Regions from separate parts of the Vibrio sp. PSi01 genome, predicted to be linked through region 2. Evidence: predicted binding sites of a transcription regulator. Region 2 holds the regulator's gene; the other holds the start of a gene.

Region 1 (16,544 bases), on a different contig from region 2:
GCCCCTGTCGCGGCTAACAGTGTCTCAACTTGAGCCAACAACTGCTCGCCACGGACTTCAGAGCTGTTGGTCGCTGATACTTGCGCTACATAGACGCTCGCACCATCTTTGGTTAGAGATTCAGGTACGCCATAGAAGTAATCCACACCCGCTAATGTATCGAAGCCAAACAGACCATGTACTAACATAATGGGATATTTCGTTTCTGTGTATCCACTGGCTTCTAATGCCGATGCGCTTGTGCCTGCGTAGGCTCCAAAACTGGATAGACAGGCGATCGTCCAAATTAATATCTTTTTCAATGCTCTTTCCTTAAACAGATTAGACCTCTGATGAGTAAAGGAACCCTAGGTTAGAATTTTATAAAAAAGAAAATTGGAGATTGATATTTGTGATGATGAACTTGAATTAAACAGCGGTGATTAACATTCAACCTATGTCTCCTAACAACATGCCCAACAGTAAATAACTGATTTAAATGCATTATTACATGACTTAGAAAAATCGAATTCGATTCCACAATAGTGGCTCACGTCCAGGTTACTCGTGAGTACTCACCAATGAAAGCCTACTAAGGAACAAATACTAACCAAAATCCAATGGCAAACTTCGTCTTATATTTGATTGTTCGAACAATAGAAAAGCCGTTGAAAATTTGATGCTTATGCCAGTTAGAGGACAACCAGAGGTTGAATATGTTGACGAGAATTATTGACATTAGATATAGGTCGTACCAGTTATTCGCTATTCAGTTATTAAGAATAACAAGCAACACAAAACAACGTCTTTATTTGGCTTACCTAAATACAATAAGAGATTGCAGTGATGAAAAATACGGCTTTGATGCTCGCGTTAACCATCCCTTTTGGTGCTTATGCATCTGAAGAAAATTCTATACCCACTCCTGAATCGATTACGTCTGCACAGGTTCTAAAAACACAAGGAGAACAAACCTATTCCTATGTTCGATGTTGGTATCGAACCGACGCATCACATGATTCTCCAGCCACAGATTGGCAATGGGCAAAGAAGGAAAATGGAGATTATTACACGATAAATGGATACTGGTGGTCTTCAGTCTCATTCAAGAATATGTTTTACAGTGACGCCCCACAATCTGAAATCAAACAGCGTTGTGAACAGACTCTCGGCCTCCAACATGATGTCGGAGACATCACCTATTTTGCCGCAGACAATCGCTTCTCTTACAATCACTCAATCTGGACCAACGATAACGCTGTGCAAGCCAATAGTATCAATCGTATTGTTACCTTTGGTGATAGCCTTTCTGATACTGGCAACCTATTTAATGGCTCTCAATGGGTTTTCCCAAATGCAAACTCATGGTTTCTAGGGCACTTTTCAAACGGTTTGGTTTGGACCGAATATTTAGCTAAAGCCAAAGACGTTCCTCTTTATAACTGGGCCGTGGGTGGCGCAGCAGGTACCAATCAATACGTCGCACTGACTGGTGTTTATGACCAAGTTACGTCTTACTTGACCTACATGAAAGTTGCGAAAAACTACCGCCCGGAAAATTCGTTATTTACGTTAGAATTTGGCCTCAATGATTTCATGAATTACGGCAGAGAGGTCGCCGATGTAAAAGCCGACTTCAGTAGCGCTTTGATCCGCTTAACAGAATCTGGAGCGAACAATATCTTACTCTTCACATTGCCCGATGCGACCAAGGCTCCGCAATTTAAATATTCGACCGAGCAAGAGATCATTAAAGTTCGTGGCAAGATTTTAGAGTTCAACCAATTCATCAAAGCTCAAGCCGAATATTATCAAGGCATGGGGAAAAACGTGGTGTTGTTCGATGCAAACGCACTCTTTGCCAGTATCACTAATAATCCTGAGCAGCATGGCTTTAGGAATGCGAGTGATGCCTGCCTAAATATCAACAGAAGCTCATCGACCGACTATTTACGAAGCCACAGTTTAACCAGCGACTGCGCGACATATGGCTCGGATAGTTATGTATTTTGGGGCGTGACACACCCAACGACAGCAACTCATAAATACATCGCAGACCATATCTTGGCGTACTCGTTCTCAACGTTCAATTTCTAGCGAGGAAGAGCTCATCGAGCCTCATGAGTTGCCGCCTGTAAGTACCGAAAGTTAAGGCTTACACAAGGTACAGATACAAAAAAACCGCCATCATCGGCGGTTTTTTATTTGCATCAACCTTTCAAAGCTAAGCTTTTAGGTCACGCAAGTTGATTACTCGTCGTCCGCTTTTGGAGCAACTTTCTTCTTAGGGATAAACACGGTATCACCCACTGCCACATTCTTGTGGAAGCTTTTATCGCGCTTAACCGGTTTCTTAGGCGTTTTCTTAGCTTGAGTATTGGTTTTCTTCTTCGCTGGACCGCCTTTAGCAACAGCGGGTTTACGCGGCTTAATGCCCTTAAACTTACCTTTCAAACCTTCTAAAATAGAGAAAGTAAGATCTTGCTGAAGGTAAAGTTCAACGCGCTTGAAGCTGTCCCAGTCTTTTGGACCAACCAATGAAATCGCATCACCTTTATTACCAGCACGGCCAGTACGACCAACACGGTGAACGTACTCTTCCGTGTGCTTAGGCATATCAAAGTTGATAACGTGGCTTACGTTTGGAATATCAATACCACGAGAAGCAACGTCTGTTGTTACCAAGATCTTGTATACCGCGCGCTCAAATTGGCTCATGATCGCGTTACGTTGCGTTTGGTTTAGGTTACCACTTAGTGCAACCGCTTTAAGCTTCTTCTCGTTCAGCTTTTCCGTTAGACGGTCGGTATCTGCGCGAGTTGCCGTGAAGATCATAACCTGACGGTATTCAGCTTCTTCTAATACACGGTCAAGAATCGCCTCTTTGTGGTCTAGATGATCACACAAGTAGAACTTTTGTGTGATATCTAAGTGTTGCTCGTTAGAAACACCCACCGAGATACGCTTCGGCGCGTCTAACATCTCATTTGCAATACCATTCACTTCCGCGTGATCGAGCGTTGCAGAGAACATTAGAGTCTGACGTCGACGGTGTTTAGCGGCATTCGCAATACGACGTAGTTCAGGAGCAAAGCCTAAATCAAGCATACGGTCAGCTTCATCAAGGATTAGCGTCTCAACACCATCTAAAAATAGGGAGCGGTGCTCAAGGTGATCCGCAAGACGGCCTGGAGTCGCTACAATAAAGCGAGGGTACTTACGCAGAGCTTTAACTTGGTCGTTAAAGTTTTCACCACCTAAGATAAGTGCGGCTTCGTAAGACAAACCACCAAGCATACTACGGAGTTCGCCATAAACTTGCTTAGCTAGCTCACGAGTAGGAGCCAAAATTACACCACGAGGATCTTTAGCAGAAAACGCTTTGGTTTTTAATGCTTTGTGTATCATTGGCAACACAAACGCCAACGTTTTTCCTGATCCCGTTTTTGATGAAGCCAATAGATCCTTACCGGCAATAGCAACAGGGATCGCTTTTGATTGGATCTCTGTCGCTTTCTTGAAGTCGTAATGTTTTAAGTTCTTCAGTAAGCGGTTGTCTAAGCCTAAATCTTTAAAGTGCAAAGGACTCTCCAGTCTTGATGGTATTGAATAAAATTAATTTAACGTGACATGATACCGCGAAAGTACTTTATAAGGATAGAGATCACAGTAAATTTATCCTTATATCTCAAGTTGCCTAGTATATTGTATGCATTGACACTAAAGGGATAGTCCTTCCAAATAAGACAAAAATCGATTCTAATCTCTCCATCTCATAAATGAGACAGAACGTGATGCTTAGCTAATTACCTCAAAAATTTAGCAATTTCTTTAGTTATTGTTTTTGCAGTTAAAAAATTAGTCGCTACAATCATTAATGAAGCGACTATATGATAAAGAATGTATAGCGCATCTTTTGATGATAAATAAGCAAGGAGTTCTTATGAATAAGACGTTAATCGCAGCTGCAGCCTCAGTTTTCATTTTAGCTGGTTGTTCTTCTGAGCCAGAAGAAGCTGCAATGTCAGAAATGGATCAATTGACTAACCAAGTTGCTGAACTAAGCAGCGAAGTTGAAGCGCTTAAGAGTGACAAAGCTGCCGCTGAAATGAAGGCTCAAGAAGCATCTGCAGCCGCTATGGCAGCAAAAGAAGAAGCGGATCGTGCTAACGACCGTATCGACAACATTGCAGAGTCTTACACTAAGTAATAAAGACATACGCAATTAAGCTGTAGATTATATCAGTCGCAAAATGCAGTAAATTGATAGCACCACCTCCGAATAGAGGTGGTGTTTTTTATTTGGAATAAAGAAAAAAGAAAGGGTAAAAAGAGTGAGAGAAAGTGAACAGCAGTGATGCTTTTCAAAGAACCTTTCGAACTAAAACTTAGTCACAAATGGTGCGGTGGTGCTATCTCAACCGGCACACCATTTTGAGCAAAAATAACCGCTTTAGCCTTTGAATTTGGCAAATCAGCATCTTCAAGCCACCATTTTAGTTCAACCGGAATCTGCAACGCCTTCTTAGAACCATCACTTCGCGTCAATGGTTCATGCGCTTCAACAAACACGCTTCTATCGGGTTCTAAAGAGACTTTGATCGGCTCATCGATGATTGTGACTTGCTCACCGCGGTTAACCTGTTCAAAAAGCCATTCGATATCTTTCGGTTCCATGCGAATACATCCGGAGCTGACTCGCAAGCCTATACCAAAATCTTTATTAGTGCCGTGTATAAGATAATCACCCGCACCATAAGCAAGTCGCAATGCATACTCACCTAGAGGATTCTCAGGACCCGCAGGGACCACTCGTGGTAACTCAATACCTTTCTCTAAATACTCTTTACGAATTGAATTGGGAGGAGTCCAAGTTGGATTAGGTCTTTTCTGACTTATCTTGGTGATCATCTCGGGTGTATCACGCCCTACTCGACCAATGCCTACAGGAAAAACATGAACCTGGTTCTTATCCGGCTCAAAAAAGTACAACCTTAACTCAGCAAGATTGATGACAATCCCTTCTCTTGAGGTGTCAGGCAAAATGAAACGGCTAGGAATACTTAACACGTAGCCTTCTGCAGGAAGAAAAGGATCCACCCCTTTGTTTGCTGCCATTAAAGAGAGAAAGCCAATATCGTATTGTTTCGCAATGATGGCTAACGTTTCGCCAGCAGCCACTTCGTGTTGTTGTATCCTGCCGACAATGCGGCTTTCCGCCGGAGGCAGTTCAAAGGTCGCCGCAGACACACACGACGAAGCCATCGCCGCCACAAGCAAGGTGACCCTCACTAGAGGCAAAGCTACCTTACGTATCTGTGTTCTCATAGAGTGCAAAGGCGTAGTGTTAGCGCAATACGACATACAATTCCTTGGTTTGTCTTTTATCAAAGTTTAGATTATCGCTGATCAAATGTCTCTACAACGGTTAGTTACAACTAAAAAGCCAATCTGTTTTGAGCCAATCAGCGCGTTCTTCTCTTTATATACAACGATCTTACCAAACAAAATCGATTGCCTTTAAGCTTTCAACAGATTTGGTTATCAATATTAATAAAACTATAATGGTAGACCTGTTTTGTGACTAAAGTCTCATGGAGCCTCGTTCCAACTCGCTAATATTGCCTCAACAAAACGAATTCAATTCAACAGAATCGGTAATTGATTAAATTCTGTTCCTATCATTACCGCATAAACTTTGGAGAACGACCATGGCTACACCTCATATTAATGCTCAAGCTGGTGATTTCGCAGAAACAGTACTTATGCCGGGCGACCCGCTTCGCGCAAAATACATTGCGGAAACATTCCTTGATGACGTGAAGCAAGTTTGTGACGTTCGCAACATGTTTGGTTACACAGGCACTTACAAAGGCAAGAAAGTTTCTGTAATGGGCCACGGTATGGGTATCCCATCATGCTGCATCTACGTACATGAGCTTATCGCTGAGTACGGTGTGAAAAACGTTATTCGTGTAGGTAGCTGTGGCGCAGTACGTGACGACGTTAAACTAATGGACGTTGTTATCGGTATGGGTGCTTCAACTGACTCAAAAGTAAACCGTATTCGTTTCAACAACCACGACTTCGCTGCTATCGCTGATTTCGGTCTGCTAGAAGAAGCAGTAAAACAAGCGCGTTCACAAGAAGTTCCAGTTAAAGTTGGTAACGTATTCTCTGCTGACCTTTTCTACACTCCAGAAGCTGACCTTTTCGAAAAAATGGAAAAACTAGGCATCCTTGGTGTTGATATGGAAGCGGCTGGTATCTACGGTGTTGCTGCAGACTTAGGAGCTAAAGCCCTAACAATTCTTACAGTATCTGATCACATCATCCGTGGTGAGAAACTAAGTTCAGAAGATCGTCAAAAATCATTCAACGACATGATGACCGTTGCTCTTGAAACAGCAATCAACATCTAATTAAAAGAAAATAGCTATCTCTTTTACACTAGCTAGTTTTTGACAATACATAGATTGAAACGCAATACCTCGCAGCCAAGTTCGCTTGGCTGCCTAAATAACCCCGAGGGGGCGATCGTGTCCAACGACAAGCTGCCAAAAGATGCGGATGGATTACAACTCAACTTTTGTAAAACATTGGCGTGTGACAACTTTGGCTTGAGCGATGCAAAACGATATGTTTTGCAACATGCGAATCCTAAGCGTCCAGCGATGGTTTGTCGTGAGTGTGGAGCTTTCCCCCCCTTACTTAACAATCGTGAAGTGTTAAGCGAACTTCATCGCCTAAGACAACTTCACAGCGATGGCCTTCCTGCTTGTCGTAATGATGATTGCGAGAACTTTGGCCTATCGGTTCATACCCATAAACATCTTTACCATGCCTTTGGCTATAGTGGTGACAGGCAACGCTATCGATGCAAAGACTGCCAATCAACCTTCGTTGATAAGTGGTCTGGATCCAATAAAAAACTTCAGTTTCAAGAGAACCTCATGGGCTTATTGTTCATGGGTTATTCCGTACGTGAGATCTGCAGAAAATTAGAGATCAACCCAAAGACTTTCTATGATCATGTTGACCATATCGCGAGTCGTTGTCGTCGTAAGTTGGCAATGATCGATGCACGATGGGTTAATCATGCAAAAAATTACCAATTTGCTTCGCATTATCAGCGACTACAGCCGCAAAGTAATAATGGTGTCCTTTGGATAGCAACGGGCGAGGCACATTCTGGTTATATCCTTTGTCAGCACGTCAATTACTCTCAGAACGAAGAACCGTCTGGGAATGTCGATCATAACCCTTACGACGACGTTGCACGCTTTGTATCAAAGGAGCATTCGTCAGAAGCGAATCTAGAGCTTCCCCAGCCATCAGATAAGCTAAAAGAGCGTATTGAACAAAAGTACCAAGTGATTCTTGCCAGAGGTAACGTTGAAGACCCAATGGGGAATCTCACCGCATTCAGCTACCCTTCTAAAGGCGCGCTAGTTCGACCACCCTATACCTCTTATGCTCATTTCTTGCATGTGCTTGATATGTGTGACGAAAACAAACACGTCGCTATTTATATGCCACAAGATCCATTACTAAGATCTGCCGCTCTCAGCGTTTGTTTGCCGCGCATTCAGAGTCAAAATATTGACCTGATGTATGTTGAAGAAGATTCAGGCTGGCAAGACGATCAAAGTTTTGAAAAAATCGATATCGTCCATATGAGTTGGTGGCGTGATCGCTGGGCTATCGCAAATCAAGGTGACAACCAGAAAGGCATATGCTACCTAACAGGTAATAATCCAGAGCCAAAACAGTGGTTTAACACTGCTTCAATTCAGCAAACTAAGTTTTATCAGCAGCGGTTTCAACTGCTATTTGATAGCTTTATCAATGAACCTAGACGTAAGCTTCGTCCAGGGGGCATCCTTCCATTGCTCGATATATTCAGAGCTTGGCACAATCTGTGCTACCAAGATAAGCAGGGCCTTACAGCCGCGCAGCGCTTAGGTGTCGCGGAGCAGCCATTAACCCTAAAGCAACTACTTTCATAGCAGCGAAGCATATAGATATTTATTCGGGAACTCATTGATTTTAAAGCAACAACATGAGGTAACACCCATAATTGGAAAAGATAGATGTTTCTTTGACGCTCTAGGAAAGATAATTGGTGCTTATCCTAAATCACACTCTTATAATGATTGTGTTATCAATATGCTCGATAATTATGGATCTAAGCCTTGGACAAAAATCAGTACCTTCTTGAAACAGAATTAGAACAACTCAAAACTCGCGTCGATTCTGAACCGTTAGTGATCCTTGAGATTACTCAACAATGTCTCGTCAGGTCAGAACAAGTTTTGTTTGAAGAGGGGGCGATCCAGTCATTAATGTTGATGGCCAGATGTTGCTGGAACCTAATGGACTACCAAAAAGGTTTAAAATACATCAAGGAAGCCTACAAGCGACAAAGCCGATTAGACACCGATCTTTTTCTCCCTGAAATTCTCCACCTGCACGCACTCCAATTCTGGGGGCAAGCCAAGTATTACTCTGCCCAACAATTCTGGATCAACGCCTTAGAACAATCTGCGCTAGTTGATGAGGTAGAGATACAAATCGAATGCCTCATTGGTCTTGGCAACATTTGGCGAATGACCCACGAATACAAGCTAGCGCGCTCTACACACCAACTTGCCGTAAAAGTTGCAAACAACAGTCGTATCGGTTGGTTAGAAGGCAAAGCAAGAATATTGCTCGCGTGGGATTACTACTTACTCAATAACTATGTTGAAATGCTGTCGGTACTCGATGGTGCGGAAGAAGCCTTAAAAGATCATAAAGATAATACCTGGCATGCCGAGGTGTGGGATTTCAGAGGTCTTGCGCTTCTTGGTTTAGAGCGTTTAGATGATGCAGAAAAGGCAACAGCCAAAGCGCACAGCCTAGCTGTTGAGCATAACCTCGTATGGATGAAAGCGCATTCCTATATCAGTCGAGCTCGATTAGAGCTTCTGAGAAAAAGGCCCGAACATGCCGCTGAATTGCTTAAACTCGCTGAACAATCTGCAAACGAATTCGATAACGGTGAACTACTCAGTCAAATTTGTTATCAACAATCGTTAGTCGCTGAAGAAAACCAAGATTTTAACGCAGCTTTAATCGCCTTTAAAAAATACCGCCAATATTCTATCGGTATGCTTCGAGAGCAAACCAACCGCGTTGGCCTAGATAAAGCACGCAATTCAAAGCGCCAACTTGAACAGCGAGCAAGAAAATTGATTAACCGTATCCGTGGCCAACACGAATACGACCCTGAAAAGCACCTCTCTCATGTCGTTTCCGAAACCTTTTGGTGGGAACAACTGGTGCTCTTTAAAACAGAGCTCAAACGTTCAAACCACAGCATTATTATGTTTCAGCACATCGATACCGATTACTTAGATGTCTGCACCGAGATTGCTCATACCTTGTGTAATCAGAATGACTTCATTTCAAGACTGAGTTCAGAGCGAGTCGCTCTTATGCTTTCTGAAAAAGGGGAAGCTGCAGAGAAAACTTTCCAAACTCTCAGCACCATGCTTGAAATTTATCCGTGGCATAGAAAAGGACTAAAAGGTTCGAAGCCAACCGTCAGCCTCAATGACATATTGACGTTCCCGTTCACTCTTGAACAACTAGAAGAAGACGATGCCGAGGTGCTAAATTGATGGAAACTCTATTAAGCAAGATCACCGATGCCGGTTTAGATCCTTCATCGGTCTCAGGTGAAGAAGCGATCATCTTCTGGAACCATATTCGCCAACACGTTTCGACAACCAAAACGGAGCAAGCGCACTGTTATATCATCAGTTCTGAATATCGCGCTGAATTACAACAAAATCAAACCAGTATCGAAGAATTAAGGCATGCACTAAACCTTCTGCACTTGCCTGTTGATATCGAAGACATTCTTACGGTAAAAACCAGCTTAAGTGACCGCTTGGTTGAAATTGGCGATTATACCTCAGCATTGAATGAATTCGTGAGCTCATCGTCAATCGCCGTTGAACACGGTTACATTGATGAATACGTCATGGCTATTTTGGGTATGGGCAACCTCTGTGATGCCTACGGAGATCACAGTAGAGCCCTTCGCTACTACCAGAAAATCAACAGTATTGACCATGCCATAAGTAGTCGCTCACTTCGACTCAAGTTTAAGCTTCATATGGTGGCAAGTTTGCTGTTGCTTAATCGTATTACTGCGGCCAGTGATTTGCTTAACGAGTGTGATGAACTCAGTATTCTCGTCAGCGACAAACAACTCACAGCTCAAATACTGCTTTACCAAGCAAAAGTGCTTCGCGCTAAGAAGAAACATCACGACGCACTGCGTTGTCTGACTAAGATTCAGTATCCAGTCAATAATACTCAAGCAAATTGGCTTGCTACGATGACTCGCTTAGAGACGGCATATTGTTTAAGTGCTATTGGTAAGCAAGAATACGCAAGCATGATCTTATCGAGCACAGACAAACGTGTGAATGAATACTCATCCCCCGTTCTCGCAAAGCGCTTCTACGACTCCTTGAGTGATGTGTGTATGAACCAAGGCCGCTTTCAAGAAGCATTGAACTATGAGAAAAAGGGCTACCGCATTGAAACGGATCTCATGAAACAGATCCCTATCAGCGAACTGGGCTCGAGCCAACTACGTCGTCTTTCGCGATTTGAACTACAACTGAAGCTAATTCTCTCTGAACAAGAAAATCGTGAGTTGAAAGAAACCACCGAACAGCACAAAAACGCAGTGGCTCAACTACAACAAGATGTTTTCACCGACCCACTGACAGGTTTACACAACCGTCGTTGGCTAGACGTAAAACTCAAAGACTTGCTCCTACACGAGACACCTTTCGCATTGATGGTTGTCGATATTGACCACTTTAAATCAATCAATGACGAACTCAGTCACTTAGTGGGTGATAAAGCGATTGTTAGCGTTTCTCAAGAGCTGCGTTCTTACTTTAAATTTAGAGGAGCTTCATGTGTTAGGTTTGGTGGAGAAGAATTCTTAGTTATCCTTGAAAACACTAACCTTGATAAAGCGGAAATGCACTCTGAGAATTATCGAGAACGTATTTTCCAATTCGGCTGGCATGAGATCTTAGGAGAGCGCGGTCTAACCGTGAGTATTGGTATCACAATACACCGCGAGGGAGAGAATACTCAACGTACCTTCTACCGAGCAGACAAAGCCTTGTACCGAGCTAAAGCTAACGGTCGTAATCAAACTTGTACCGAATAATTTAAGCCAAACTACTGATAGAAAAAAAGAGAGATTCCACCTAACGCAGCAAGTGTCCCGATGACACTTTGCTTCGAGATCTTTTCCCCTTTGAGCACATAGATCACCAAAATAAAGACAGGGCTGGTCGCTATTAATGTTTGTGCAATTGCTGGGTTGGCATTTTTCAACGCAACCTGCTGAAGCCACAGCGCCAAAAATGTTCCGACAAATATTGCCCCTAAAAGCCACAGCTTGTCGAATTTGGTCATCTCCCATAAATCTTTTTTCATAGACGAGTAAGGCTTACTCTCAACAAAAGGGATAATCAGCATCACGACAAACACACCTATCGTGAGGCGAATCAGCGCTCCTAACAATGGGGGAATATCACCAGCCACCAAAGCATAATGGGAAATCACTACTCCAGAAGCCTGACAAACACTCGCCACAAGCCCAAATCCAATACCACTCCATTGTGCTTTGTTTTTAGAATCGGCCTCCCCATTCACAGACTGAGACGGCTGAAAAACGACAAATGTCACGGCTAAAGTCGTGATAACAACACCGAGCCAACTTTGCAACGTCAATGCAGCACCTAAAAACATTAATGCCAATACACCAGAAAGAGGTGGAGCCAAAGATTCAAGCAACAAGGTTTTATTCGCGCCAATTCTTTTTAATGCCGCAAAATACGCGCTATCTCCAATCGCGATGCCAATGACACCAGAAATGGCCAGTATCCAAAAGTGATTCGCACTCATTTCAAACTCTGGCATTGGAATAAGGGGCATCACAAGTAACATCATGCCAGAAGCCACGACGCCTTTAACAATATTCAACTGCATCGCAGAGAAGCGATGACCGAACTGTCCGTAAATCCATGTCGCACACGCCCACACAATAGCCGCACCTATCGCGGCAAGTTCACCTATATACATCCGTATTTATCCTCAGTGATATGTATGCCATTTCAACCTAGCCTGCATGATTTCTGTTACGATGATTCGGCTAATTACGGTTTGTCATTCTGAAAATTTCATATTAACACCCACTTTTTGGCGTTAATCGAACCTAAAATTAGCCACCGACTCACCTTGCCTCTAACTGGATTTTATAAAAACCAATAACTATTATGCTCACATTAGAAGCGAACACACATTATTTTCAACTCGATAAATCATTTTTATAACAATTACTTGGATGATAGCGTAGTATATTTATAACTAATATCTAACATTACAAGGATCTGTTATGTTTTTAGACTACTTTGCGCTCGGCCTACTTATTTTCGTAGCATTAGTAATCTTTTACGGCATCATCGTTATTCACGATATTCCCTACGAAATAGCAAAAGAACGCAATCACCCTCATCAAGATGCTATTCACGTCTCAGGCTGGGTTAGCCTATTCACCTTACATGCTATTTGGCCCTTCCTTTGGATCTGGGCAACGCTATGGCGTAAAGATCGTGGCTGGGGCTTCGCTAAATTAGAAGAAGAACAACACGACATTCATCATCGTGTTGATATTTTGATCGACCAGGTTAGCACGCTTCAGGAAGAAATTGCTCAACTCAAACAGGCAAATTCCGTAGAAGTGAATACAGACAAAGTTCAAAACAACGATCAAGATCAGGAGGTTAAGTAATGGATTTACTGCTGATAATGACCTACGCGGCACTTTGTATCACTATTTTCAAAGTGTTTAATATCCCGCTAAACAAATGGACTGTACCTACCGCCGTTCTTGGTGGTGTTATCATCATAGGTACATTGATCCTATTGATGAACTACAACCACCCTTTTACTCAAATTGGTAACCAAGTTTACTCAACAACGCCGGTTGTTTCTGGTGTAAGAGGTAAAGTTATAGAAGTGCCTGTAGAGGCAAATAAACCTCTTAAGCAAGGGGATATTCTTTTCAAGATCGACCCTATTCCATTTGAAGCTGAAGTCGCACGATTAGAGGCGAAAGTAAAAGAGGCGAGCCAAGGCGCTCTCGGTATGGAATCGGAAGTAACCGAAGCCGAAGCCGCAAGAATCAAAGCCATCGCAGAGCGAGATAAAGCCCAACGTGAATTCTCTCGTTATAAACGTGGTTATGACAGTGGCGCCTTTACTGAGCAACAATTAGACACTCGCAGACAAGCTTACAAAGCATCGGAAGCCGCCGTGAAAGTGGCAGATGCAAATCTAGAACAAGCAAAAATCGCCTTGGACTCTGAAATTGGTGGCGAGAATACCGCGGTTTTGAGTTTATTGGCCGAATTGCGTAAAGCTCAGTTCGATCTAGAGCAAACCGTGGTACGAGCACCGACCGATGGTTACGTAACTCAACTTGCTCTGCGCCCTGGTGTAATGGCTGTGCCACTTCCACTAGCACCCGTTATGACTTTTGTTCACACCGAAGAACAGTTCTATACTGCAGCATTCAGACAAAACTCCTTACAACGCCTACAACCTGGTTACGAAGCAGAATTTTTGTTTAGAGCGCTACCAGGGGAAGTATTCAAAGGGCGCATTGATGAGGTGATTCCAGCTATCGGTGAGAGCCAATTCCAAGCTAGAGGCGCGCTTCTAGGTACTGATGCATTGCGTACCAGTGGTCGTGTGTTTGTTAAATTAAGCATCACCGATGATCTATCGGAATACCATTTACCTATGGGTACCGCGGTTGAAGTTGCCGTTTATTCTGACAGTTTCACTCATGTATCTATTATGCGTAAAGTGCTTATTCGTATGAAAAGTTGGCAAAATTATCTATACCTTGACCACTAAACTGTAGTGGAACAAAGAGAAAACTACTTAACACATTGTTAATATGAATGAAAAAGCCAGATCTGTTCTGGCTTTTTTGTTGCTTGATTAACCATAAAGTTGTGCTTTTTACGCCACATTAGCCTACTAAGGTGGAATTTTAGACATCTAGACACTTATCTTCCCTTATGGAAGGGTTCTACTGTATAATGCGCGCCTTATTTTTTATATTTGCCCAAAAAATGTTCTCATTGAGACGCATATTACTAATGGCGAATATTCGTTCTTTATCATGCTTTATCTTTCTGTATTCGAGGTTATCTATGAACTTTTCAGCTAAAACAGTCGTCGTTATTGCCATTGGCGCGGCGCTGTACGGCATTGGTGGTTTACCTATGTTTGGTGTCCCAGTGTTTGCGAACACGACATTGAAACCAGCAATGGCCGTCCTTGCACTGTTTTCGGTTCTATTTGGCCCTATTGTTGGCTTCTTGGTTGGTTTTATTGGCCACTGGGTTACCGACTTATTTGCAGGTTGGGGCGTATGGCTAACTTGGGTATTAGGCTCAGGTATCGTAGGTATGGTTATCGGTCTTTTCCCAATAATAACCAAAAATCGCCTTCAGCAAGGCGAGCTTCCAATGAAAGATTTTGTATTGTTCGTGATACTTGCCCTTGCAGGTAACGTTGTGGGCTATGGCTGCTCTGCGTTCCTAGACACCATCCTATACGCTGAACCGTTTACTAAAGTCTTCACTCAACTGTCTATCATCGCAGCGGGTAACACAGTTCTGATCGCTGTTGTGGGCTTCCTGATCCTAAAATCAGTCGCTAAACGCAACAAACAAAGCCGCAACCTGACTGAGGCATAAGCGATAATGACTATAGCATTTTCGAACTTCTCTTTTAGATATGAGTCGCTGGACAAACCGACGCTAAAAAATATCAATCTAAGGATAGAGAAAGGAGAGAAAATCGTCATTATTGGGCCAAGTGGTAGTGGTAAATCTACCCTAGGTCAGTGTCTCAATGGCTTGATACCTCATGCAATCAAAGGTGAGGTAACCGGCTCTTTAGAGATAAACGGCAAGAATATCTCTGAGTTTTCGATGCACGATTATACCGAGCAAGTCGGCACGGTATTACAAGATACTGACAGCCAGTTTGTAGGTTTGAGTATCGGTGAAGACATCGCTTTCGCACTCGAAAACCAGTTGATGTCGAACATTGACATGTACCCGTTAGTTAAGTCGACTGCAAAAATGGTCGATCTAGCGGACATGCTTGAACGTTCACCTCATGACCTTTCAGGTGGTCAAAAACAGCGAGTGTCCTTAGCGGGCATCTTAGTTGATGACGTTGATATATTGCTGTTCGATGAACCTCTAGCAAGCCTTGACCCGAAAACAGGTAAGGCAACGATTGAGATCATTGATCAGCTGCATAAAGAAACCAACAAGACCATCGTGATTATCGAGCACCGCCTTGAGGATGTCCTGCATCGCGATATCGATCGCGTGATCTTAATGGAACGTGGTGAAATCGTCGCTGACACGACACCCGATGAAATCTTAGCTTCTGAATTACTTGATACACACGGTATTCGTGAACCGCTTTACTTGTCGGCGCTTAAGGCGGCGAAAGCCCCACTAACCTGCGAAGATAAGCTGTCAAACCTCAAAGCTTTAGACTACAAAAGGTTCCGCCCTGCTGTTCAAGCTTGGTTTGCTGAGCGCCCTGCCCCGGTAGCAGATAAGCAATATCCACCTTTACTTGAAGTTCATGGTCTGACTTATTCTTACGACGGCGAGAAAAACGCACTCGAAGATGTGAGCTTCAAGATTGGCAAAGGTGAGTTTGTTTCGATTCTAGGCAAAAACGGTTCGGGTAAATCTACCATAACCAAACTCATCATGGGTGTGATCGATGCCGATTCAGGCTCTTCCTATCTAAATGGTGAAGACCTATCTGAACTTTCTATCTTTGAAAGAAGCCAGAAAGTCGGTGTCGTGATGCAGAACCCAAATCATATGATCTCGCATCATATGATTTTTGATGAGATTGCTTTTGGTCTTCGTAACCGCAACATTGCAGAAGAACTGATCACAGAAAAAGTAGAGCATGTTCTTGAGTTGTGTGGGCTGAGTAAGTTCCGCCATTGGCCGATCGAAGCACTAAGCTACGGCCAGAAAAAACGTGTAACCATCGCTTCTATCTTAGTGTTGGAACCTGAACTTCTCATCTTGGATGAACCAACAGCTGGCCAAGATTACCGAAACTACACGTCAATGTTAGCGTTCATCCAAAAACTCAACCGCGACCTAGATATCACCGTTGTGATCATTTCACACGACATGCACCTCGTTTTAGAATACACCACGCGTTCAATTGTGATTGCAGACAGCAGACTCATCGCTAATGCGGCGATGACAGAAGTATTTAGCCAACCATCACTTCTAGAACGCGCAAATCTTTGTACCACCAGCATTTATGAACTCGCGACCATGATGAAAATCGACGATACTAATGCGTTCATGCAATACTTCATCGACTACGAGAGAAGTGCTCAATGAACGCATCAA
Region 2 (16,544 bases):
ATCATGATGATGGATGAAGTCTCTGCGGGTTACGATGACAACCTGATTCTAGAGAAGATTCGCTTGAACCTAGTACCGGGCAGTCGTATTGGTCTACTTGGCCGAAATGGCGCTGGTAAGTCAACACTGATTAAACTCCTTTCTGGCGAACTGAAACAGCAAGGTGGTGAACTGAGCTATTCACAAGGCGTTAAGATGGGTTACTTTGCACAGCACCAATTAGAGACGCTGCACCCAGAAGAAACACCGCTGCAACACATGATGCAGATTGCCCCTAAACACACAGAGCAACAACTGCGTGATTACCTAGGTAGCTTCGGTTTCCAAGGTGAAAAAGCGCTCGATAAAGTAGCCCCCTTCTCAGGCGGTGAAAAAGCGCGTTTAGTTCTGGCGCTACTAGTATGGCAAAAACCAAATCTGTTGCTGCTCGATGAACCAACCAACCACTTGGATCTCGACATGCGTCAGGCGCTGACGTTTGCATTGCAGACGTTTGAAGGCGCAATGGTTATCGTATCGCATGACCGTTACCTACTCCGTGCGACTACCGATGATTTGTATTTGGTACACGACCGCCAAGTGGCACCGTTTGATGGTGACCTAAGCGATTACTACAAGTGGCTAACCGAACAGCAGAAAGTTGAACGCAAAGAAGCACAAGCATTGGCACCAGCAAAAGACGGCGCCAACAGTGCAGCAGCAAAAAAAGATCAGAAACGTAAAGAAGCAGAGTTCCGTAAACTAACGGCACCAATTCGTAAAAAGCTGAGTCAATTTGAAAAGCAGATGGATAAATTAACGTTGGCTCTTAAAGAAGCCGAGCAAGAATTATCCGACACTTCACTGTATGAAGCTGAAAATAAGGCTAAACTGAATAAAGTACTCGCTCTCCAAGCGAGCAGTAAATCACAGCTAGAAGAAGTTGAAATGGATTGGATGTCCACTCAAGAAGAGCTTGAGCAGATGGAACAGGATATGGATAGCTTATGAGCCCAGAGCACGCCCCAATATCACTAACACTGGAACGACTATGGCAATTTAGCCTTCAGTATTACAGTGTGCGTGGTGTAAAGGATGCGTGCCTAGCTTTACAAAACCAGTTTCACGGCAACGTCAATCTACTGCTGCTGCTCAAATGGCTTGATGAGCAGCAATTGTCTTTTGCCGAAGAAGAGTGGCACAAAGTTCAACAGTGTTTGAGCCGCTCTGAAACCCTGCTTCATAGTTATCGAGAGCTACGTAAGCATCTCAAAGCACACGTTGTTGATTCACTCTACCGTGAAGCCTTACAGTTCGAATTACAACTAGAGAAACAACAACAATCTGATCTCGTCGACTACATAAACTCTCTTCAGCTTTTCGCAAACCAACAAGCGCCTCTCGCTTTTCAATACTGTCGATTATTAGGGGCAGAAAACCTCTATGTTGCTTTTTCTGAACCAGCCCCTCAGCCCTAAGGCATTCCCTTTTCCTTTTGTTAGATCAAGATCCAAGCTTATTGGGGACTATCGTTCTTCGTGTTCACGCGATGGTGGCTCGGATTATTAGCAATATATAGAGCTTAACCTCGATAGTATTCAACCAGTTACCTACAACCTGTTTTGTAACCTGTATGAGTGAAACTCTTGCGCTTATGCCGAGAATCAACCAAGCTCAAATAAAAACATGGGCGTTTCACTAAAAGCTCAACACTTTATCAAAGCCCATAAAAGAAGCATGGACTGTTTTATGACAATATTTACCGCAGCGGCTGGTCTCTCTAATCCGCACTTACAAACCTTAGTGCCACGGTTTATTAGAAAGCAGGCGTTATTTGATCCTCAATGGCAAACCTTAGAAACTCCCGACGGTGATTTCCTCGACCTTGCATGGAGCGAGGACCCTAAGGGAGATAGCACCAATAGTGATAATAAAAGCAGAGGAGATGCGAATAATAAGCCCATTTTCGTTCTATTCCACGGTTTGGAAGGCAGCTTTGAAAGCCCTTACGCCAATGGACTGATGAATGCGTTTGCTAAAGATGGTTGGTTATCCGTGATGATGCACTTTAGAGGATGCAGCGGAAAACCGAATCGCTTGGCTCGCGCGTACCATTCAGGAGAAGTAGAAGATGCTCGTTTCTTTCTACGACACTTACACGCGCAATTTCCCAATAACCCAAAGGTTGCGGTTGGTATATCTCTAGGCGGAAACATGCTGGCGAACTACTTGGCTGAGTATGCGGACGACCCATTACTGTCGGCGGCAACGATAGTTTCTGCTCCTTTTGATTTAGCTTGCTGCTCCAGTCGTATTGAAAGAGGCTTCTCTAGGCTCTATAAAAAATACCTGCTCAACTCACTCAAATCGAATGCCTTGAAAAAGGTTAAGCTGTTACAAGAAAAAATAGGTATCTCCGCTGAAACCATCAAAAAAATAGACAAACTGTATGAGTTTGATGAAAGGATCACTGCGCCTCTGCATGGATTTAAGAATGCTCAAGACTACTATGCTCAATGTTCAGCGCTTCCAAAACTGAATAAGATTAAGCTACCGACTCAGATCATTCATGCTAAAGACGATCCTTTCATGACTGATGATGTTATTCCAAAATTCGTACTACCAGACAATATTGATTATCGCTTGTTTCAGAAAGGTGGCCATGTGGGGTTCATTACCGGTAGCACGCTCAAGCCCAGGTTTTGGCTAGAAGAAGCATTGCCAGCCTACTATGAAAGTATCCAAGATTCGGCATAATGACCGAGCCTTAGTAAATAGAAGTAAAAACATTACTAATTAATAAACATAGTTATCAACATATCCATGAACATAAAAGAGAGAAGTATTTATGATCATCCCATGGCAAGACATTGCACCAGAAACACTGGAAAACCTCATCAAAGAGTTCGTGCTGCGTGAAGGTACAGACTACGGTGATGTAGAGGTTTCATTGCAAAACAAGATTGACCAAGTGAAACATCAATTAGCCTCAGGAGAAGTCAGTATCGTATTTTCTGAGCTGCATGAAACCGTTGATATTCAAGTCACAAAACGCTTCTAGGCTGCGCTCATAAAGGAGCCGTGTTATAGTGGTAAACGATTGCTAACAAGTAAGTTACTCAAAAGACAAGGGTTGTCATGTCCGCTAAACATCCAATTATTGCGGTGACGGGTTCATCAGGAGCCGGCACCACCACCACCTCAGAAGCCTTCCGTAAAATGTTCAATATGATGGACGTGAAGGCCGCTTGGGTTGAAGGGGATAGTTTCCATCGCTTCACTCGACCAGAGATGGATGTCGAGATCCGTAAAGCGCGCGAGCAAGGTAAGCACATCAGCTACTTTGGTCCACAAGCCAACGACTTTGGTGCGCTAGAAGAGTTCTTCCGTAAATACGGTAACGAAGGTACAGGCAAGGTACGTAGCTACCTGCACACGTTCGATGAAGCCGTTCCTTACAATCAAATGCCAGGCACCTTTACGCCATGGCAAGAGATCCCAGAAAATTCAGATGTGATGTTTTACGAAGGCCTGCACGGCGGTGTGGTTGATGGCGATATCAATGTTTCTCAACACGTCGACTTGCTGATCGGCATGGTACCTATCGTCAACTTAGAATGGATCCAGAAATTCGTTCGCGACACACGCGATCGTGGTCATTCTCGTGAAGCAGTAATGGACTCGATTGTTCGCTCGATGGATGATTACCTTAACTACATTACTCCTCAGTTTTCGCGTACTCACATCAACTTTCAGCGTGTTCCAACGGTAGACACATCAAACCCTCTCAACGCTAAAGGGATCCCAAGTTTAGACGAAAGCTTCGTTGTTATACGTTTGCGCGGCATCAAAAACGTCGATTTCCCTTACCTTTTAGCTATGATTGATGGCTCATTTATGTCTCGCCACAACACGCTTGTGGTACCAGGAGGGAAGATGAGTTTTGCTATGGAGCTCATTGTAAGGCCGATCCTACAACAACTCATCGAAACCGGAAAAATTGGTTAACAGAGCACCATTCTGGTTGATTACTTTTCATACCGTGATCATGTGCACAATTTTGCGTAAAAAATCGTAGCTTGGTCACGATTAAAATCAAGAAATAGTACCTGAAAAAGGATACTATTCTTAAACGAAACACAAGATAGCTTGCAGCGCTCAACGAGTGCTCTTATCCTACAAGTCAATCCAGGCTTAGCTAAAATACGGAAAGCGGCAAGCATACCCTGCAGAGGAAGTGAGATATTATGGTTCTAGGTAAACCTCAAACCGATCCAACATTAGAGTGGTTCCTTTCACACTGTCATATTCATAAGTACCCATCAAAAAGTACTTTGATTCATGCTGGTGAAAAGGCAGAAACCTTGTACTACATTGTTAAAGGTTCTGTGGCAGTTCTTATCAAAGACGAAGAAGGTAAGGAAATGATTCTTTCTTACCTAAACCAAGGCGACTTCATCGGTGAGCTAGGCTTATTCGAAGAAGACCAAGAGCGTACAGCTTGGGTTCGTGCAAAATCTCCTTGTGAAGTAGCTGAAATTTCTTTCAAGAAATTCCGTCAACTTATCCAAGTGAACCCAGACATCCTAATGCGTCTATCAGCGCAAATGGCAAACCGTCTACAAGTAACTAGCCAAAAAGTTGGTGACTTAGCGTTCCTTGACGTAACTGGTCGTATCGCACAAACGCTACTAAACCTAGCAAAACAACCAGATGCAATGACTCACCCTGACGGCATGCAAATCAAGATCACTCGCCAAGAGATTGGCCAGATCGTTGGTTGTTCTCGTGAGACAGTTGGTCGTATCTTGAAGATGCTAGAAGAGCAGAACCTAATTTCTGCACACGGTAAAACTATCGTGGTATATGGCACTCGTTAATCTCGATTAACTGAGCCTAAAATTTGAAAGCCACCAAATGCAAATTTGGTGGCTTTTTTGTTTTCTAAAGATCTAGAGAGCAGATGCGAGATGCGAGATGCGAGATGCGAATGAAACACCTACAGCTTCGAAGCGCAAACACTCTCGAAGCGAAGCCTATCTGCATCTTTAGGGTAAAGTCCGTACTCGTATCTTTCTTTAACCGTTAGTGCTTTCGAAGATCTTGTCAGCCGATGCTGCCACAAAACCGGTATAAAGCTCACCATTAGCCATCGCATAACGCTTAGCGAACTCATAGAAGCCTCCAGGAATCATCTCATTGCCCTCAACAAATGAAACTGGGACTTTATCTGCCATTGTTGATGATTGCTCTAATAAGACCTCTGGAGAGCCTTTAACCTGGCCACCAGATGCATTGATCGTGAAGCCTGATTCGCTCAAATAATCATTCACTGCCTGCACTTCATCAAAAGCATCGAGTTGATTAACGCTCACTGTAAAGTGGTTGGCACCGTAACCATGAGCTGCGAGCCAAGACGCGTATTCACTTTCTTTTGCAAGCACTTGGAAATCTGCGAAGCTCAAGTCCCATAGACGACCACCAAACAAGAATTCATGGCCTTGAAGCTTGCTTACGTCGACTTGCTCAACCAATTTAGCAACGATCTGTTGTAAGTCACTTGAACACTCTTCGACCTTCAACTCACTAATGAACACTTTAGGTTGATTTGGATCTGGGTGCTCGTAATGCTTCGCGACTAGCTTCTTACTCTCAAACAAGTAATCGCCACACGCTTTATAACCTAGCTCAAGGAAAGGCTTAGCCAATGTTTCAATACCTAGCGGAGCAACATTGAAAGTACGCAGTGCAATGTGATCATTAATCAGAGCTTCGTCTTCTTTCAGCAAGTGATGTACTTTCTCAGCCGATGGACAAAGCCTGTGAATGTAATCGTCCCAAAGTGATTTAAAGAGTAGATCGGGCGTCATGGTGACTCCTTGTCAGAGGTTCTAGCAAGCTAGTAATTTGGATTAGAAAGGGAGAGGCTGAGACACAGAGTCAGCAGCCATCAGCCTGTGACATACTTTTCTATTATTATCTACCGCCCAATCTAGGTGTTGGGCGTGATGGAAAAAGGAAGCGATAGCACCGCTTCCTATTTCAAACTTAACGCATAAGCCTAAGACTCATTAGCCTAAATTAAAGCTCAATACCTGGGCTAAACGTTGCCGGAAGTTGAGTTTCGCCACCTTCCATTGAAGCCATAGGGTAAGCACAGTAGTCAGCCGCGTAGTAAGCACTTGGGCGTAAGTTGCCCGAAGCACCTGGACCACCAAATGGAGCATCGCCACTTGCGCCTGTTAGCTGGCGGTTACGGTTAACAATGCCCGCACGGATATGGTCAACAAAGTATTCCCATTCAGAATCATCTGTTGATACTAAGCCAGCAGATAAACCAAAGCGTGTGTCGTTAGCTAGCTCAACCGCTTGCTCTAGCGATTGATAACGGACCACTTGTAGCAATGGACCAAAGTACTCTTCATCCGGCAGTTCAGCAATGTTGGTTGCGTCGATAATACCAGGAGAAACAAACGCCGCTTGACCCGCTTTTGCTTCTACTAGACTTACACCGCCTAACGATTGCAGATTCGCTTGTGCGTCCAGAATGAACTTAGCCGCAGCTTCAGAGATCTGTGGGCCCATGAAGGGTGCTGGCTCAGCGAGTGGCTGATCGACACGAATTTTCAAGGTCGCAGCAACGAGCTTATCCAGTAGTTGATCGCCCTTATCTCCTATTGGAACATACAAGCGACGTGCACATGTACAACGTTGACCCGCACTGATGAAAGCTGATTGGATGATAGTGTATACCGTTGCGTCTGCATCACCGTATTGGTCGCTGATCACCATAGGGTTGTTGCCGCCCATTTCTAGTGCCAGCATCTTGCCCGGTTGGCCCGCGAATTGACGATGCAGGATATGACCGGTATTGGCACTACCTGTGAACAGCACGCCATCAAGGCCTTTAGCATCAGCCAGTGCGATACCTGTCTCTTTGGCACCTTGTACTAGGTTAATTACGCCAGCAGGAAGGCCAGCTTCTTGCCATAGTTTCATCGCAAACTCACCCGTCCAAGGTGTCTGCTCTGACGGCTTAAATACCACGGTATTACCCGATAGCAGTGCTGGAACAATATGACCGTTAGGTAGATGACCAGGGAAGTTATAAGGACCAAATACTGCCATTACGCCTAATGGACGATGACGCAGTACAATTTGGTTGCCTGCAGCTTCACGTGAAGCTTCACCAGTACGTTCATGGTAAGCACGAATAGAGATAGCAATTTTGCCCGCCATCGCGCCCGCTTCAGTACGCGTTTCCCAAATCGGTTTCCCCGTCTCTTTTGCAATAATTTGTGCTATTTCTTCGCTGTTCTCTTTAACTTTCTCAGCAAAATTCAACACGATCGCTTCACGCTCGGCAAAGCTCAGTTTTTTCCAAACTAAGAAGGCTTCACGAGCCGCTGCTACTGCAGATTCAACCTGTGCAGGAGTTGCGCTATCACCCTGCCATACTACTTCATTATTGTATGGGCTTACTGATGCCATGGCGTCACCTTGACCTGCCACCCATTGTCCTGCTATCCACTGAGTCATACTTCTATCCTTAAAATCTTCGACAGATAATCGCTGCTCTTACTGAGCTAACATGCGAACGAATTCGCCTTCTTTTACTTCAAGAGCGCTTGCTACTTCAGATGATAAAATCACTGTGTCACTTGCTTGGTCATACGCACCTTTCGCAGCGACTGCGCGGAAGTTCTCGAACGAGGTATTACCAATTAGGAAGTCTTTAGAACTGGAGTGCTCTGCAATTTTTACTTGAGCACGAATCGCATAACGTACCGATTCAATGTTTCTTAAATCACATTCAACCGTTGGCCCCGCATCAAAGATGTCAACGTAGCCTCGGTTAGTGAAACCTTCACGTTCCAGCAACTTAAGTGCAGGGCGCGTATTATCATGTACCTCTCCGATCACCGCCTGAGCTTCTTTGCTCAGCAGGTTCACATAGATAGGTAGCTTCGGCATTAGGTCAGCAATGAAGCCTTTCTTACCAATACCGGTTAGGTAATCAGCAAGCGTGAAATCAATCGAGAAGAAGTGCTCTTGCAGCCATTGCCAGAAAGGAGAGTTGCCTTCGGCATCCGATACACCACGCATCTCAGCAAAAATCGTTTTTGAGAAACGCTCTGGGTGTTCCGCCATGATCAAAAACCGACACTTCGACATCAAGCGACCGTTCAAGCCGCCACGGAAATCTGGACGCAAAAATAGCGTACAGATCTCACTGCACCCGGTGTAGTTATTACCGAAAGTCAGTAGCTTAACGACGTTGTTCACGCCTAGCTTTTGTGATGAGTGGACTACTTTGCTGATGTGGTAAGAATAAAACGGTACATCCCAGCCAATCGAGGCTTCTATGCCGGTCGTACCCGCCACTTCTCCGGTTTCGGTATCGTAGCCAACCATCAGGTAGCCTTCATCACCGGGCTCGGTCACGTCTTGTTTCGCGAAGCTGTATTCAGAGTGAGTAATACGATTGGTTAACAGTTCTTCGTTAACCGGAAGAGATGTGAATCCATGTCCTGACTCAACAGCGCAGGTATGCAACGCGTCGTAATCAGATAGTTTAATTGGGCGAACAACTAGCATCAATATTCCCTCCAGATGCAAAATAGGCCCAAAACCAGAAGCTTGGGCCTTTAGCAAAACGTCATGGGATCGCTCTAATGGCGATCATTCCTATGACGCCGCTTAGGCTAAACTAGCGTAGCGATTGCTTTGTCTAGTTTTGATAAGCCTTCTTCAATTTCTTGTGTAGTAATAACCAGTGATGGCGTAAAACGAACCACGTTTGCACCCGCAACCAATACCATCAAGCCTTGTTCGCCTGCTGCTACTAATACGTCACGTGCACGTCCTTGCCACTCGTCATTTAGTGCAGCGCCTAATAATAGGCCTTTACCACGAACTTCACTGAATATTTGATATTTGTCATTAATCTTAGCTAAGCCGTCACGAAATAGCTCTTCACGCTCTTTTACGCCAGCTAAGGTTTCTGGTTGGCTAACGACGTCAACAACCGCTTCAGCAACGGCACACGCTAGTGGGTTACCGCCGTATGTTGAACCGTGCGTACCGACTTTTAGGTGTGTCGCGAGTTCAGTCGTTGTTAGCATCGCGCCGATAGGGAAACCACCACCGAGTGATTTTGCTGTACTTAAGATATCAGGTGTCACACCTAGGCCTTGATACGCATAAAAATTGCCCGTACGGCCATTACCTGTTTGCACTTCATCAAAAATAAGCAGCGCATTGTGCTTGTCACACAGCTCACGAACCGTGTTCACAAACTCAGAGGTTGGAGAGATGATGCCACCCTCACCTTGCAGAGGTTCCATCATGATTGCACATGTGCGATCAGAGATGTGCGCTTCTAGCGCGGCAATATCATTGTAAGGCAGGTGAGTTACATCGCCCGGTTTAGGACCAAAGCCATCAGAATAAGCTTCTTGACCACCTACAGTTACAGTAAAGAAAGTACGACCATGGAAACCTTGTTTGAATGCAATGATTTCAGACTTCTCAGGGCCATGAACATCTGCCGCCCAACGACGAGCCAACTTCAATGCTGCTTCATTCGCTTCTGCGCCAGAGTTGGCAAAAAATACTTTTTCTGCAAAACATACGTCGGTTAGCTTCTTCGCTAGACGCAGTGCAGGTTCGTTGGTCATCACGTTACTCAGATGCCAAATCTTGTTTGCTTGCTCAGTAACGGCATTCACCATTGCTGGGTGACAGTGGCCCAAGCAGCTCACAGCGATACCGCCAGCAAAGTCGATATACTCTCGGCCTTGTTGGTCCCAAACGCGTGCGCCTTCCCCTTTTACCGGGATCATTTCCATTGGGTTATAACAAGGCACCATCACCTCATTAAAAAGACTACGTTCTACATTATTTTCCACTGTCATCGTACATTCCTTCTCGATACCGCAAGCTTCGCAAATAAGCGTAATGGTTCATAAGTGAGATAAAGATATTTTGTCCCGCCATAATCCCGCTGCAGCATTATATTTACATTTAATTAACCTTTTCAATAGTAGATTATTCTTTAGCCATCCCTAACAACCAGCTAAACGTCACTACCTATGACTATTTATGCATCAAACAATCTGTTTTATGAAGCTTTTTTTAACTAAACGTCTATCCATCAACAGCAAAGCCTTACTGGTACAGCGGTATAAGGGGTTCGAGAGGAAATAAGGCGAATAATATTGCATAGACTAAAAACTTAGCCTGAAGAGGGAGAAATGTTATAAAAAGTGATCGGCGTCAGAGGGATGAAGACGCGGCGCGCCCGAATTAAAACGCTTAACGAACGAGGTAATACGTTTAACTGGCTTATTTGAACGAATGAAAAGCCAAATTTAAACACTCAACGCGCTAAGAAGTTAGCAAGAAGCTGGTGTCCTTGCTCTGTTTTAATCGATTCAGGGTGAAATTGGACGGCATCAATCGGCAAGGTTTTGTGTTGATAACCCATGATCTCATCCATACTGCCATCTTCAAACTCTGTCCAAGAAGTGAGTTCAAAGCAGTCAGGGAGCGTACCATTTTTCACCACTAAAGAGTGGTAACGAGTCACAGTCAGAGGATTATTGAGACCTTGAAAAACGCTCTTACCGTTATGACGGATCGGAGAGGTTTTACCATGCATCACTTGTCTGGCTCTCACCACTTCACCACCAAAGACTTGAGCAATGGCTTGATGACCAAGACACACACCTAAGATCGGCAACTTACCCACGAAGTGCTCAATGACTTGCAGAGAGATTCCCGCATCATTCGGCGTACAAGGACCCGGAGAGATAACAAGATGGCTAGGGTTCAGCGATTCGATACCCGCAATATCAATCTCATCGTTGCGAACAACTTTCACAGTGACCCCTAACTCACAGAAATACTGATACAAGTTATAGGTAAAAGAGTCGTAGTTATCGATGATAAGTAACATGGGTCGAAATCGTTTGCTAAATACTAAATGATTGGGAGATATAGGGGCGGTATTGTGCAATACCCATGGCGAAAGGCAAGTGGAAACTGCATTTCGCCAATAATTAAGGCCAACCTAAGTTGACCTTAATTGTTTACAGATAACTTTCAGTTACCTGTATCAGCTGGCTTGCGCAGTTAACGATGTCGCTACTGGCGACGACGCCACATTGCTAAACCAAACAATGACATCAGTGCACCGAAGCCGAAAGAACCGCCTACTCGCAGTTCAAGAACAGCAGGATCATGATCCGATGAACGGAAGTGATCTTGGTACTTAGGTAGGTCAGCTTTGAACTCTTCGTTGTAGTCAAACAACGTCGACTCACCACCATTGATGTGCCAATCGGTCGCATCAACAACCCTATCTTTCAAGCTGTCACTGATCAACAAATGATCCAAGGCACCGACTTCATCATTGTATGAGTAGCTCCAGCTGTTTGGGTGCTTTTGAGCCACAGCATTAATGTAGCCGTAGTTCTTAGTGATCACAGCACCGCTGTCACCAAACTGCTCGACGCCGTCAATGTAAGTGTTACGCGCCGCTTTGATTTTCTTACCGTATTTCTCTTCAGAGTAATCCGTCAGTACCAGCATTGGGTCTTCCATGCCGTACGAGTTCATATCACCCAGAATCACTTTATGGCCTTTAATGCCGTCTAGCGCTTCACCTAATGCAACTGCCGCAGCAACACGGAAGTTCTCACATGAACCTTGCTTATCAGCATCAACACCACCTTGACCGCCCTGCTCGACAGGAGCTGCATCTTCCCAACACTTAGAACCTTTCGATTTAAAGTGGTTGATCGCTACGGTGAGTTTCTCTTTGGTGCCTTTAACTTTAAAGGTTGGCGCCAATGAGTCGCGCTGGTAGTTCTTACCGTCTTCAATCACCTTGCCAGAATCATCTAACACTTCTGGCGCTTGTTGGCTTGGCATCGCGATAACACGGCTGTCTTTAAGCTTAACTACTTTCTTACGGTAAATAACACCTGTTGTAATGACATCAGTACCAATTGAGTCCATCTCGTCGGTCACGCCATCTTCGTTCGAATCGACAGCCACAAAAGTATAGCGGTCTTTCTTGCGCTCAATGCGGTCATTCAGTTGGTTAACAAGCTGCTGAATGGCAGAGCCTTCACCAAAGCCGTTGTTCTCAATTTCCATCAAACCAATAATGTCAGCGTCTAAGCGAAGAATCGCATTCACAATCTTCTCTTGCTGCATCTCAAATTCAGTGATGGTGTTCGCGCCACGATTGTTACCATGCTGATTCGCGTCACCACCAAATGGAGAGTTAAAGTAGTTCAAGACATTAAAAGTCGCGATACGTAGATCACCTTCATCCATATCAGGCTTGTCAGTGCGTGGGTCATTACGTACAAAGTTCTCAGCCGAGATCTGGTTGGTTGTCACTAAGCGGTACTCGCCGTAGCTGTAAGTCAGCACACCTTCTAGGCCAACAATGGTGTCATCGATACGGATGTAGTCTTCCGTCGAACCATCTTGGTCGATATCGGTGCGGCCAAAGTCTGGGTAGAAAGGTACTTGTCCGTCAGCCTCTTTTTGATCGGTTTCAACGAAAAGACGACGGTCTGCGTTATCTTCCGTTTGTTGTTTCGCGTCTTCAGAACCTGCTGCGAAAAGCTGGTTCGGTTGCATGTTAATACGCTCATGCGCCAGTACCATGTTGTTACGACGACCTGCGTAGTCATAACCAAAGGTACGAGTGACACGCATATCAAGCGCTTCCGTCGTTTTCACCAACATGCCTTCGTAGCGTTCAAGCGTTGCAGCGAAGTTCTCATCACTGTCTAGAGCTTCAATCGCAGTTGCTTCAGGCGCTTGTTGTTCGCCCTGTTTTAGCCATTGGTTGTTTTCAACTTTAAGCTGAGTATGGCTGTAGTATTCTTGAACCTTACCTTTCACACACACCACATCGCCCGCAGCTAGTTCTGAACTCGATTGATTGGTGTGAATAAATAGGCCTTCAGAAGTACTTGAATTAAAGTCGTCATCAAGTGCTTGCAGGTAGAAACCTTTGGTTATGCCTGTAGTCACCGCACTCACAACACCTTTGACGAAATACTCATCGTCAGTGATGTATGGGTAGCCATCAACGAACGGCGATGTTGCGCTCTCACCTTGGATCTCTTGAATGGTGGTGAATACTGGGTCAGAACCATCTTGTGTACAAGTGAACGCTTCTGGCAGTTCAACACTGTCTAATGAACCTAGCCCTTCAATGTTGTCTTTTGGTAGCGATACCCATTGCGAAGCATCAAACGTCGCCGAAGGTGTTTGTGTCGCACGAACCAAAGTAACATCTTTGCCCCAGTCTACATCGCCCATCAAACCAACAACATCATGTATCGAACCATCTGAATTCAAAATAGCTAACGGGTCATCACCGTTATGGTTAGCGATAGAAGCATTAATGATGTCAGCTTTCGCTTTAATCTCATCACTCGCACTAGAGTGTGCGACTACCAGTACATCACCGGGCGCTAAAACGTGGCCATCCAAAGGTAAAGTGGCACCCCATGATCCGTTGCCGTTCGCTGACTTAGCCAGTGAATAACCATCTAAATTCATGCTGCTATCGCCGTTATTGGCAATCTCAACCGCTTTGTTGTAGCTGCCGCCTTCCACATATTGTGAAATAAACAAATCAGCGTGTGCACTTGCTGTTAGCAAGCTACCAATTGCCACTGCTAGCAATGAAGGTTTGTGTAAAAGAGCCATCCGTTTCACCTGAGTACATTGATTTATCGTCACTGCCATCTATGGGCAGTCATGTATTTTGTGGTAACTATCAGGTTTATTTATGAAAGGAATAAGTCAGTTGGCAAGAAAATGAGGAACTTATCACTTTGGAATCATCAATTGTTTGGCACGTTATATATTTCCAACACAAATAGAAACGAGCTGAATTTTATAAAATTAAAGACTCATTAACAGGATCGTCTGCACAGCATTAATATGATGAATATGTTAGCTAAATAATGCTTAAATTATCAATTCAAACAAGAGATTTACTGGGAAGGTAAATGGAGCGGGCAATAAAAAGCCCAAAGTAAACAAAGTCACTTTGGGCTCAAATTCTCAAGCGAGTTATTTTAGTTCACTCTATGGGCGAGTTACAAAACCTACCGCTTCGTATGCTTTTTTCAGTGTTACTGCAGCACGCTCAGAGGCTTTTTCAGCACCCGCTTTCATTACTGCATCCATGTAGGCACGATCAGCACGGATACGGTGATATTCAGATTGAATCGGCTCAAGCATCTCAACCAATGCTGCGCCTACATCTTTCTTGAATGGACCGTACATTTCAACGCCTTGATATTGCGCTTCGATCTCTTCAAACGTTTTACCCGTCGCCGCAGAGTACAGACCCATTAGGTTAGAGATACCCGCTTTGTTTTCCCAATCGTGAGCAATACGTGGTGGCGTTTCTGCATCGGTTTGCGCTTTGTTGATCTTCTTGATGATCGACTTAGGCTCTTCTAGCAGAGTAATTACGTTCTTACGGTTGTCATCCGACTTAGACATTTTCTTAGTCGCATCTTGCAGGCTCATAACACGTGCATTCACTGTTGGAATGTAAGGTTCTGGTACTTGGAAGATTGGCGTTTCAGGGCCGTAGATGTTGTTGAAACGAGTTGCGATATCACGCGCTAGCTCTAGGTGTTGTTTCTGGTCGCTACCTACCGGCACCTGGTGAGCACCGTAAAGCAGGATGTCTGCAGCCATCAGAACTGGGTAGTCGTATAGGCCTACGTTTACATCATTTGAGTGACGTGCAGACTTATCTTTGAACTGAGTCATACGGCTCAGTTCACCCATTTGTGTGTAACAGTTAAGAAGCCAACCAAGTTGAGCATGCTCTGGTACGTGTGACTGAACAAATAGCGTGCTCTTCTTTGGATCAACACCGACAGCAAGACAGATTGCTAATGCGTCTAGAGTCGCTTCATGCAGTGCTTTCGGATCTTGGCGAACCGTAATTGCGTGAAGGTCTACAACACAGTATTGGCAATCGTAATCATCTTGCATCTGTTGCCATTGACGTAGAGCACCCAAGTAGTTACCGATACTTAGTTCACCAGATGGTTGAACACCACTCAATACGATGGGCTTGCTCATGGTTTTAATTCCTTTGCTTGTTCGCTAAGCTCGTTAACTTAGTTTCTTAACGTAGTATCTGAAAAACTTAGCTTCTTAACTTTAAAATAGAAAAGCCGCACAGCTCTTCTGTACGGCTCATCCAGTGTACTCATTGATAAGTATTTTGCTAGTAGGTTAGCTAACTTTTGTCCGCTTTATGCTGAAACTAGAACGACATCTAGTAATTGCGCAATGTTGTCTGCGACATAGTCAGGGTTCGATGCTGAAATTGGCTCACCGTGGTTGTAGCCGTAAGTCAGACCAAACGAGTGGCAGCCTGCATTCTTAGCGGCTTTGATGTCGTTGCTTGAATCACCAACCATCAGCATCTCTTCAGCCTTCACATTGTGCTTTTCTAGCAACCAGTTCAGCGCCACTGGGTTCGGCTTTTTCTCTGGGAAAGAGTCACCTCCCAACACATCAACAAAGTACTTACCGATACCGTGCTGCGCCAGAACGTCTGGTACAAATTTCGAGGGCTTGTTGGTGACAAGCGCCATCGTGAAGCCCGCTTTGTCTAGCTCAGCGAGTGTCTCTTTAACCGATGGGTAAAGGTGGCTCAGCTTATGACCGCCCTGCTCGTAGAAATCATCAAACAGGATACGTGCTTTCTTTAGCAGCTCAGGCTCTAGGCTTGGATCAACCGTCAGGTTGCGGCTGAGTGAACGTCCGATAAGAACGTCAGCACCATTACCCACATAGTCGCGAACTTGCTCTTCGCTCACTGAAGGGAAACCCAGCTCCCGACAAGCTTGGTCAGCCGCGACAGCCAAATCCGGTACGCTGTCTAACAAGGTTCCATCCAAATCAAAGGCGATCAGTTTTATTGAGCTTAATGACATCTTACTTTCCTATTTATTATGTTCGTCTTACAGGTTGAGCTACAAGACGTAAAAAAGGGGCTAATTAGCCCCTTATTCTAAATTTTTAGTTTGGGTCAACAGACCCTAGTTCTACTTTTATGCGTTAACTTTTGCAAGCTCTGCTCGCATCTCATCAATCACTTCTTTGTAATCCGGTTGATTGAAGATTGCTGAGCCAGCAACGAACATATCAGCGCCCGCTTCTGCAATTTCACGGATGTTATCCACTTTCACGCCACCATCAATCTCAAGGCGAATATCGCGGCCTGACTCATCAATGAGTTTACGAACAGCACGCAGCTTATCAAGAGTGTGTGGAATGAAAGATTGACCGCCAAAGCCAGGGTTCACAGACATCAGTAGAATCATGTCTACTTTGTCCAGGATGTAATCTAAGCAAGACAACGGTGTTGCCGGGTTTAGAACAACACCTGCTTTACAGCCGTGTTCTTTGATCAGCTGTAGAGTACGATCTATGTGCTCTGATGCTTCAACGTGGAAGGTAATCATTGATGCGCCAGCTTTAGCGAACTCAGG

The links. Region 2 encodes CRP, which controls carbon source genes, mostly activating them, when cyclic AMP is high. Its sites were predicted from a motif close to TGTGANNNNNNTCACA; they were not measured.
Region 1: a site for CRP is predicted at 5,559-5,574, ahead of deoD (purine-nucleoside phosphorylase). Genes of this name have one in related genera too.

Annotation. Positions count from the first base shown of each region.
Region 1 covers NZ_JBHNYN010000002.1:397,896-414,439, reverse strand. Annotated here, with positions in the region: gene ACFI6G_RS04955 (lipase family alpha/beta hydrolase) at 1-302, opposite strand, end outside; gene ACFI6G_RS04950 (SGNH/GDSL hydrolase family protein) at 826-2,076, shown strand; gene ACFI6G_RS04945 (DEAD/DEAH box helicase) at 2,230-3,561, opposite strand; gene ACFI6G_RS04940 (Lpp/OprI family alanine-zipper lipoprotein) at 3,923-4,189, shown strand; gene ACFI6G_RS04935 (L,D-transpeptidase family protein) at 4,372-5,343, opposite strand; gene deoD (purine-nucleoside phosphorylase) at 5,691-6,401, shown strand; gene ACFI6G_RS04925 (hypothetical protein) at 6,519-7,988, shown strand; gene ACFI6G_RS04920 (hypothetical protein) at 8,175-9,644, shown strand; gene ACFI6G_RS04915 (GGDEF domain-containing protein) at 9,644-11,224, shown strand; gene ACFI6G_RS04910 (DMT family transporter) at 11,236-12,144, opposite strand; gene ACFI6G_RS04905 (DUF3302 domain-containing protein) at 12,458-12,853, shown strand; gene ACFI6G_RS04900 (HlyD family secretion protein) at 12,853-13,983, shown strand; gene ACFI6G_RS04895 (ECF-type riboflavin transporter substrate-binding protein) at 14,286-14,834, shown strand; gene ACFI6G_RS04890 (ABC transporter ATP-binding protein) at 14,841-16,535, shown strand; gene ACFI6G_RS04885 (energy-coupling factor transporter transmembrane component T family protein) at 16,532-16,544, shown strand, end outside.
Region 2 covers NZ_JBHNYN010000012.1:13,491-30,034, forward strand. Annotated here, with positions in the region: gene ACFI6G_RS15555 (ABC transporter ATP-binding protein) at 1-990, shown strand, start outside; gene ACFI6G_RS15560 (TIGR02444 family protein) at 987-1,457, shown strand; gene ACFI6G_RS15565 (hydrolase) at 1,729-2,736, shown strand; gene ACFI6G_RS15570 (YheU family protein) at 2,828-3,040, shown strand; gene ACFI6G_RS15575 (phosphoribulokinase) at 3,118-3,987, shown strand; gene crp (cAMP-activated global transcriptional regulator CRP) at 4,227-4,859, shown strand; gene ACFI6G_RS15585 (DUF1338 domain-containing protein) at 5,058-5,849, opposite strand; gene astD (succinylglutamate-semialdehyde dehydrogenase) at 6,061-7,518, opposite strand; gene astA (arginine N-succinyltransferase) at 7,558-8,577, opposite strand; gene ACFI6G_RS15600 (aspartate aminotransferase family protein) at 8,685-9,896, opposite strand; gene ACFI6G_RS15605 (aminodeoxychorismate/anthranilate synthase component II) at 10,361-10,939, opposite strand; gene ACFI6G_RS15610 (ExeM/NucH family extracellular endonuclease) at 11,128-13,722, opposite strand; gene trpS (tryptophan--tRNA ligase) at 14,107-15,123, opposite strand; gene ACFI6G_RS15620 (phosphoglycolate phosphatase) at 15,300-15,986, opposite strand; gene rpe (ribulose-phosphate 3-epimerase) at 16,104-16,544, opposite strand, start outside.